Regions from separate parts of the Heyndrickxia sporothermodurans genome, predicted to be linked through region 3. Evidence: riboswitches for the same ligand, from Rfam matches in the RefSeq annotation. Region 3 holds a riboswitch; each other region holds the start of a gene.
The links. Region 3 has a riboswitch for S-adenosylmethionine ahead of B5V89_RS20630 (SDR family oxidoreductase). Riboswitches for the same ligand answer to the same signal wherever they lie in the genome.
Positions count from the first base shown of each region.

Region 1: another riboswitch for S-adenosylmethionine. It lies ahead of B5V89_RS16485 (5-methyltetrahydropteroyltriglutamate--homocysteine S-methyltransferase); the one in region 3 lies ahead of B5V89_RS20630 (SDR family oxidoreductase).
Region 2: another riboswitch for S-adenosylmethionine. It lies ahead of B5V89_RS01125 (O-acetylhomoserine aminocarboxypropyltransferase/cysteine synthase family protein); the one in region 3 lies ahead of B5V89_RS20630 (SDR family oxidoreductase).
Region 4: another riboswitch for S-adenosylmethionine. It lies ahead of ssuE (NADPH-dependent FMN reductase); the one in region 3 lies ahead of B5V89_RS20630 (SDR family oxidoreductase).

Region 1 covers NZ_NAZB01000049.1:1,649-3,851, reverse strand. Annotated here, with positions in the region: gene yfkAB (radical SAM/CxCxxxxC motif protein YfkAB) at 1-743, shown strand, start outside; SAM riboswitch class I at 935-1,036, shown strand; gene B5V89_RS16485 (5-methyltetrahydropteroyltriglutamate--homocysteine S-methyltransferase) at 1,117-2,203, shown strand, end outside.
Region 2 covers NZ_NAZB01000007.1:14,375-16,577, forward strand. Annotated here, with positions in the region: gene B5V89_RS01125 (O-acetylhomoserine aminocarboxypropyltransferase/cysteine synthase family protein) at 67-1,362, opposite strand; SAM riboswitch class I at 1,499-1,612, opposite strand; gene B5V89_RS01130 (trans-sulfuration enzyme family protein) at 1,886-2,203, opposite strand, start outside.
Region 3 covers NZ_NAZB01000038.1:40,193-42,395, forward strand. Annotated here, with positions in the region: gene B5V89_RS15175 (Na+/H+ antiporter NhaC family protein) at 1-879, opposite strand, end outside; gene B5V89_RS20630 (SDR family oxidoreductase) at 892-1,002, opposite strand; SAM riboswitch class I at 1,239-1,347, opposite strand; gene B5V89_RS15185 (arylamine N-acetyltransferase) at 1,655-2,203, shown strand, end outside.
Region 4 covers NZ_NAZB01000050.1:10,851-13,053, reverse strand. Annotated here, with positions in the region: gene B5V89_RS16710 (LLM class flavin-dependent oxidoreductase) at 1-894, opposite strand, end outside; gene ssuE (NADPH-dependent FMN reductase) at 915-1,469, opposite strand; SAM riboswitch class I at 1,552-1,655, opposite strand; gene B5V89_RS16700 (ABC transporter permease) at 1,768-2,203, opposite strand, start outside.

The DNA of each region.
Region 1 (2,203 bases), on a different contig from region 3:
TTGCTCCATATTTAGATGTCTTACATATTTCTCATAACTGGGGAACGGTAGATGATTTCATTGATGGTGGGTTTGCTAACATGGCTAGAAAGCCTACGCGCGAACAACGAAAAAAGTTATTTGACCGAATGATTGAAAACAGTCGGCTTCTTTCTGAAAAAGGTGTCATGGTTTCTGCAGAAACAATGTTAAATAAGCGCACACTTCCACATTTAGAACATATTCACCGACAAATTGTCGAGGAAATGAAATGTGCTCGTCACGAGGTTCATCCAATGTATCCAAGTGATTTTGCTGCGAATTTAGAAGTGCTGTCACTTGAACAAACACGCGAAGCAATTCATCATTTGCTTGACATTCGCGATGAAAATACTTGGATGTTATTTGGAACTTTGCCTTTCTATCCATGCAGTCCGAATGAAGAAGATTTAACCTTACTGAAGAGGCTGTATTCGAGTAAAAATGTGACTGTGCGAAATGATCCTGATGGACGTTCACGATTAAATGTAAATATTTTCACTGGGGATGTTATTGTTACTGATTTTGGTGATACACCGCCACTTGGAAATATTCAACATGATGCTCTTCCAGCTTTATATGAAAAATGGATGGCAACACCTTTGGCGAAATCATTGAATTGCCATTGTCCAGCGGTTCAATGTGTGGGTCCAAATGTGCTTGTGAAAGATGCCTATTATCGTGAGGTTGATTTTCAAAAGAGGAAAGCTAATATTAGTTTATAAAATATTTAAACGCTCGGAACACTCTGGGCGTTTAATTTTTACTTACCTTGATAATTAAAGTTCGTTAAAAAAGGGCAAATTCCTTTTACTAGACTTTTCTCTTATATTATTTCAATATATTTTGTAAAACAAATTATTGACAGAACAGCAAAACAAGTGTAATTTAACTTGTAGTTAAATAGTTTTGAATATTCTTATCTAGAGAGGTGGAGGGACTGGCCCTTTGAAGCCTCGGCAGCAGACTTTTCGAAGTACTGTGCCAATTCCAGAAGCGAAAAGCTTGAAGATAAGAAGAGATCCGATTATGGAAATTACCCCTCTTCTTATTTATGTGAAGAGGGTTTTTTATTTTGAGTGAGAGGGGATATATTTTATGACAAAGACATTGACGAAAGCTCCATTTAAAGCTGATCATGTGGGCAGTTTTCTTAGAACGGAGCCGATTAAAGAAGCGAGGAAAGCTTTTGCAAATGGAGAAATCGATAAAGCTGCATTAAAGGCTGTAGAAGATAAAGAAATCGAGAAACTTGTGCAAACGGAAATTGAGGTTGGACTTAAATCAATTACTGATGGGGAATTTCGACGTTCCTATTGGCATTTAGATTTTTTAGCGGGTTTAAAGGGTGTTGAACTGTTTGAAGCGGAATATATTAATAACTTTAAAGGATCGCAGCCGAAAAATAATGCGATTAAAATAGTCGATAAAATAGAATTCCACAATCATTATATGCTCGAACACTTTAAGTTTTTAAAAGATGCCGTAGAAAAGTATGGGGATGGCAGCCAAGTCGCCAAGTTTTCTATACCAAGTCCAAATATGTTATTCACTAGAATTCAAGGGGATGAATATTATAATGGCGATACAGAGCAGTTCTATCGTGATACTGTTGTTGCCTATCAAAAAGCCATTCAAGCATTCTATGATGCCGGCTGCCGATATTTGCAATTAGATGATACTTCGTGGATTGATTTTGTTTCGGAAGAGCGAATCAAAGCAGTTGTTGAAAAACTTGGAATGGATGTACAAGACATCATTGATACGAGAGTACGTTGTTTAAATGATGCGATTTCACAGAAGCCTGATGATATGTTGATTACGATGCATATTTGCAGAGGAAACTTCCGCTCTACCTTTATTACAAGCGGCGGATATCATACGATTTCTGATGCCATTTTTGCAAACTTAAACGTCGATGGACTTTTCCTTGAATATGATGATAATCGTTCAGGCGATTTTGAACCATTAAAAAGTTTTACACGGGGTGACCTGACCGTTGTACTTGGATTAATTACGTCAAAATTCCCGGACCTAGAAGATTCTAATAGAATTAAAGATAGAATAAAAGAAGCTAGTCAATATATTCCTTTGGAAAACCTAGCCTTAAGTCCTCAATGCGGATTTGCAAGTACGGAAGAAGGGAATGTATTAACCGAAGAGGATCAGTGGAATAAAATTAAAC
Region 2 (2,203 bases), on a different contig from region 3:
TTATACATATCATAAACGGCACCACATATTTACTAGTTATGGAAATGCGGTGCCTGACACCTTCGATTAAACTGTTACACTTGTTGCTTTAAGAATGGCTTGGTTCAGATCGGCTGTGAGATCTTCAACGGCTTCTAGTCCGACGGATAAGCGAATTAGTTCTTCGGTTACACCTGAAACTTTTAATTCTTCGGCGCTTAACTGTTGATGTGTAGTCGATGCTGGGTGAATGATTAAAGATTTAGCATCTCCAACATTCGCTACGTGTGACCATAATTGAATATTATCAATGACTTTTCGCCCTGCTTCTCTGCCGCCTTTAATTCCGAAATTGACAATCGATCCGAAGCCGCCTTTTAAGTATTTAGCTGCTCTTTCATGTGATGGATGTTCTTCTAAACTTGGATGATTAACCCATGCAACTGCAGGATGGTTTTGTAAAAATTGTGCTACTTTACCCGCATTTTCAACATGCTTTTGTACACGCAAGTGTAATGTTTCCAAACCTTGTAATAATAGGAACGCACTATCCGGACTTAAACTTGCACCGAAATCTCGCAAAATTTGTACGCGTAATTTTGTTGCAAACGCCGCTTGTGGAACATCAACACCATAACGGAGACCGTGATAGCTTAGGTCTGGTTCTTTAAAATCCGGGAATCGGTCACTGTTCCAGTCGAATTTCCCACCATCAACTACAACACCGCCAATCGTTGTTCCGTGACCGCCGATCCATTTTGTAGCTGAATGGATGACCACATCTGCTCCCCATTTAATAGGGTTTGAAAGGTATGGAGTACCAAATGTGTTATCAATAATCAGTGGAACACCATTTTCATGAGCAACCTTCGCGACTTCTTCTACATCAAGAACGTGCAGGCTAGGGTTACCGATGATTTCAGCAAATACTGCTTTTGTTTTTGATGTTATCGCGGTTCTAAAATTTTCTGGGTCTGTTGCATCAACGAATTTTACGTTAATTCCATACTTCGGAAGGGTATTAGAAAATAGATTAAATGTTCCACCGTATAAATTTCCGGCAGCGACGATTTCGTCTCCTGCACCAGCGATATTTAGAATGGAGAAAGCAATTGCAGCCATTCCTGAAGACAATGCAACAGCAGCAGTTCCGCCTTCTAATAGGGCAATTCGCTGTTCAAACACATCAACAGTTGGATTGCCGATTCGCGAATAAATGAATCCTTGCTGTTCTAATGCAAATAAACCTTGTGCATGATCTGTATCTTTAAATACATAGGATGTGGTTTTATATACAGGAACTGTACGTGACCCTGTTGTTGGATCTGGTTCTTGCCCTCCGTGTAGTAATAATGTTTCGGGTTGAAATTGTTCGTTTGTCATTTTACATTCCTCCAAAGTTTTTGATTTTTTCTCTAGGCGAGCCGAGAAATTCCTGAAGTGTGATCGTTGAAGTGGGATATACGAAGGGAAGCAAAAAGCCCTCTTCATAAGAAGAGGGCTAATCAATAGGTTCCTCCCCTTATCTTTCAGATCTTTAAAGGATCTGTAGGAATTAGCACCTTTTCAAGCAAAATGCTTGAAGGTTGCCGGGCATCAAAGGGCCTAGTCCCTCCGCCGCTCTCGATAAGAGTGATTCATTTAGTTTTTTTAGAAAATTTTAAATTGCTCTTGTTTTGCATTATAGTAGACGAATTGTTACTTCGTCAACCTTTTTTTATAAAAATTTTTTCTAAGAATAGACGGTGACCGTTCCTTTCCGCGGGGAGGAAGTCGAGCCTCCTCGGCGCTAGCGCCTGTGGGGTCTCGACCTTTTCTCTATATCCCGCAGGAGTCAGGTTCCTTCCGCTCCAATCCACTCTGCGCTTTGTTAAAAGTAACAATCCTTCAGAAAAAGCGATATCATTTAAACCGATGCTTTAATGGCTTCATCAAATTGCTTAATGATATCCTCAGCATCCTCAATTCCAATCGAAATACGAACAACTTGTTGGTTGATTCCTATGTTCTGCTGTTCTTCGAGTGAAAGTGCTCGGTGGGATGTGCCTAACGGATAGGATACGGTCGTTTCAACTCCGGCTAACGTAGGTACAATTTTCACCCAGCCCAACGATGAAAAGAATCGATGGATGTCACATGTGTCAGCTAATTCAATTGTGACAATTGCCCCATTTCCTTTACTGGAAAGATCGGTGGGATAATAGACTTTTTTGATATTTGAATT
Region 3 (2,203 bases):
TGCCACGATCGCAATGTCTTCCATACTCATGACGCCTTTTGCAACGGTTTGTAGAAATCCTAGAAAGTCATATGATCCATAAGCAATTCCGATGATTCCAGCAAAAATGGTTCCCCCCAGCAGTACAATTAAAACATTGACTCCGAGTAGAGCGGCGACTAAGACAGCTACATAAGGTAAAACTTTTACCAATTCATACGGATGATCGCCGGCAACACTTGCATGATTTCCAAGGGTGATGATTCCAAGAAGGATGGCTGTAACAATGGCACCAGGCAAAACGATAAAGAAATTCACTTTAAATTTATCCTTCATTTGTGTTTCTTGTGTTCGCACAGCAGCAATCGTTGTGTCTGAAATCATTGAAAGATTATCGCCAAACATCGCTCCGCCAACAACGGTGGCCATAGCTAATGCTGTAGGGATATCTGTTTGTGTGGCAATCCCCAACCCAATTGGCGCCAATGCGACAACGGTACCCATAGAAGTTCCCATCGAGGTAGAGATAAAGCAACCGATAATGAAAAGTCCCACCATTAATAAATTTGCAGGAAGCAAGGTTAATCCGAGATTGACCGTTGATTCAACCGCTCCCATTTCCTTGGCAACACCGGCAAAAGCTCCGGCTAAAACAAAGATGACACACATTAAAATAATATTTGAATGTCCAGCCCCTTTACAAAAGATATCAATCTTTTTAGTTAATGATTCCTTCCTGTTCATTAATAATGCGACTGTAGCCGCGATAATGACCGCCACACTTAAAGGCATTTTGGAAAAATCATTTGCAAGAACTCCCGTTCCGATAAAAAGAAGTACAAAAATTAATAATGGTAATAGTGCGAGAAGACTTCCTTTTTTTTCTTGTTGTTTTGTCACATTAATTCCTCCTTAGTTCATTGTCATTCCACCTGTTACGTTAATTCCTTGCCCGGTTATATAGTCGGAAAATGCTGATGCTAAAAAAACAACGACATTCGCAATATCCTGTACAATGACCACTTTTTCAGTTAAATCTAAACAATATATTTATTATTCTTATAAGAATAATTGGATATGATGATGGAATATTCCATGATTTTCTTCATTCCTTAAAAATAAAGGCTGTTTTCGTAAAGTTAGTTTTTTGAGAATGGACCGTTCCTTTCCGCTGCAGAAAAGCAACGACCTTTTAGAAAAGAACAAATAAAAGAGGCCACTCAATTTAAAAGAGGCCTCATCATACAAGAAATCGTCCTCTCTTATCTTTCAAAACAAGTGTTTTGCAGGATTTAGCACCGATTCATGATCATCATGAAAGGTTGCCGAGCTTCATAGGGCCAGTCCCTCCGCTACTCTTTATAAGAGATACAATATGAAATTAACGTTACATCTTATTTATTTAAATTACACAAATGCATGAGAAAAGTCAATTTAATTTTTTATAACAAAAAATTCCAGACATTGGCCGGATATAAAAGAGGGGATTCAATAAATAAAAAAGAATGAAACAAATTCCTTATTTCCTATGTCTATAAATATATAAAGAAATAAAAAATAGATTAATATTAAGTTTTTCTAACATACGATTCAATCATATTGCAGGATTTTTCACTTTTTGCGAGAATGAATAAAAGATATACTTTCTTAATGGCATAATGAAAGAGTGGTAAATGTGGAACAAACAATCGAGGACTATTTAAACTATTTAAAATTAGAAAAAGAAACTCCATCCTTAAATTATTTGCAGCGGTTGATACAACAACATTTATCACGAATTCCTTATGAAACCTTCAGTAAGTTTCATTATTTTCAGAAGCATTCAAACTATGTTCCTCCAATCGAGGTTTTTGTAGAAAACTTAAAGGAAAAGGGTTGGGGAGGAACATGCTATACATTAAACATGAATTTTTCTCGCCTATTATCCCAATTAGGCTTTACTTGTTCATTAGTAAGGGTAAACCCGGGCCATTTAGCCATTATGGTGACGCTTGATCAGAGGCAATATTATGTGGATGTTGGTTATGGCTCACCAATTATGAAGCCGGTTGAGCTAGAAGCAAAGAGAAAACATGTTTTACATGGTTTTGGTGAAGAAATTGCTTTTACCCAAAAAACGATGGATAAATTCGAAATTGATCGCCGTTCGAATGGGAAATCCTTCGTAAAAAAGGAAATTGAGTGGACGCCGTTATCTGAGACAGACATTATAGAAGATATTCAA
Region 4 (2,203 bases), on a different contig from region 3:
ATTATATTTCGCTTCTGCTTCTTCTTGTGTCGGGGCGACAATTGGGGTAATAAGAGTTAGAATTTTTATTTCTTCTGGTTTTCTTCCAGCTTTAATAGCTTCTTCCCGAAAAGCTTGAACTGTCTTTTTCGTACTTTCCATTGTAGTTGCGCCAATGAAAACTAGCTCTGCATGCTTTGCCGCAAATTTTCTGCCTCTAGAAGATGCACCCGCTTGAAAGATAACAGGTGTTCTTTGAGGTGATGGTTCACATAAATGCGCACCTGGAACTTTATAATACGTACCCTCGTGTTCAATATCATGAACTTTACTCGGATTCGTATAGATCCCCTTCTCTTTATCTACAATAACGGCGTCATCCTCCCAACTCGCTTCCCATAATTTGTAGACAACATCCATATATTCATCAGCAATATCGTATCTATTATCATGACTAAGCTGTTTATCAAGGCCGATATTTAATGCAGCACTATTTAAATAGGAGGTAACAACATTCCAGCCGATACGCCCTTTCGTTAAATGATCTAAAGTAGAGATTCTCCTGGCAAACGTATATGGATGTTCGTAGCTTGTTGAAGCTGTTAATCCAAATCCTAGATGTTTTGTTACTTGAGCCATTATTGGAACGACAAATGCCGGATCGTTTACCGGTACTTGTGCACCTTGGCGAACTGCAGGATCCCTTGAGCCTTGATAAACATCATAAGTACCTAACACATCAGCTAAGAATATCGCATCAAAACAACCCTTTTCCAAGACCTGCGCAAGATGAGTCCAATATTCTGCATCTTTATAAGTAGAGGAGCGATCTTCTGGGTGTGACCATAAACCAGGGGATTGATGACCTGCACAATTCATATCAAAAGCATTCAAATAGATTCTTTTTTTTACCATTTTCAGACCTCCTAAATTTTTTACAAAGATTGCGCTGTAAATTGTTTGAGCTGTTTAATCGACTTAACAAATCCGTCAACCTGCTCAGATAATCGTTGAATCGACTCAATATGTGTCAGAGGATTTCGTTTATTGGATTTGTCAATAGCACTTTCTAAAATATAAATTCCTTGTAAAGGATTTCCCTTTAATGTTGTTATGAGTGGTTTTAATGCATAATCTAGAGCGAGTAAGTGCGCACCACTGCCTCCTACCATTACAGGAAAAACAGGTTTTCCCTTAAGTATTCTTTCAGGCAATAAATCAATTAATGTCTTTAATACACCTGTGTAGGATGCTTTATACACAGGTGATCCGATAATGACGCCATCTGCATTTATAATCGTTTGTGCCAAATGATTAATATCCGGACTGTCATAACGGCTATTTACTAAATCTAAAGGTGAGAAATCGACAACTGAAGCATACGAAACAGAAATCCCTTCTTTCTCTAATAAAAATTGAACATGTTTCAACACAAGATCTGTTTTGGACTTATCAGATGGGCTCCCACATAAAATTACTACTTTACTCATATCACTAACCTTCTTTCTTATAAAATTTTTCAAGCAAAAAGTCCCCTTTTCAAAAAGAAAAGAGGACTCCTCAATGCGTCATCTCTTATCTTCCAAGCGAATGCTTGCTGGAATTAGCACCTTTCTACCTAAGTAGAGGTTGCTGAAGCTTCTTCGGGCCAGTCCCTCGGCTTCTCTGGATAAGAATTATTTAATTGTATTAATAATAATATTTGAACATTTAATATGTCAAGATTAATTCTGACTTTTTTTATCTGAATTATAAGTCTTGTTGTTGGTCTACACCCTCTGTTCCATATTATGCAGCTTCCTTCATTTCTAATTTTACTTCTTTTTTCTTTTTCACAGGAGATAGGATTCGTTCCAGCCAGCCCATCAAAAAGTCTGCAGCAACTGCCATTAATGCAGTCGGAATCGCTCCAGCCAATATTATGGACGAACCGTTCGTTACATTCGTACCGCGGACAATAATATCACCTAGTCCACCTGCTCCGACAAATGTTCCGATTGTTGCAATCCCAATTGCGACAACTAGTGCGTTTCTGAGACCTGCCATAATAACGGATAATGAAAGTGGCAGCTCAACCATTCTTAGTATTTGAAATTTCGTCATCCCCATCGCTTTTCCGGACTCCAACAAGAATTGATCGACATTAACAATTCCTGTATAAGTGTTCTTTAAAATTGGCAAAAGTGAATATAGAAATAATGAAAGGACTACTGTATTTGTTCCT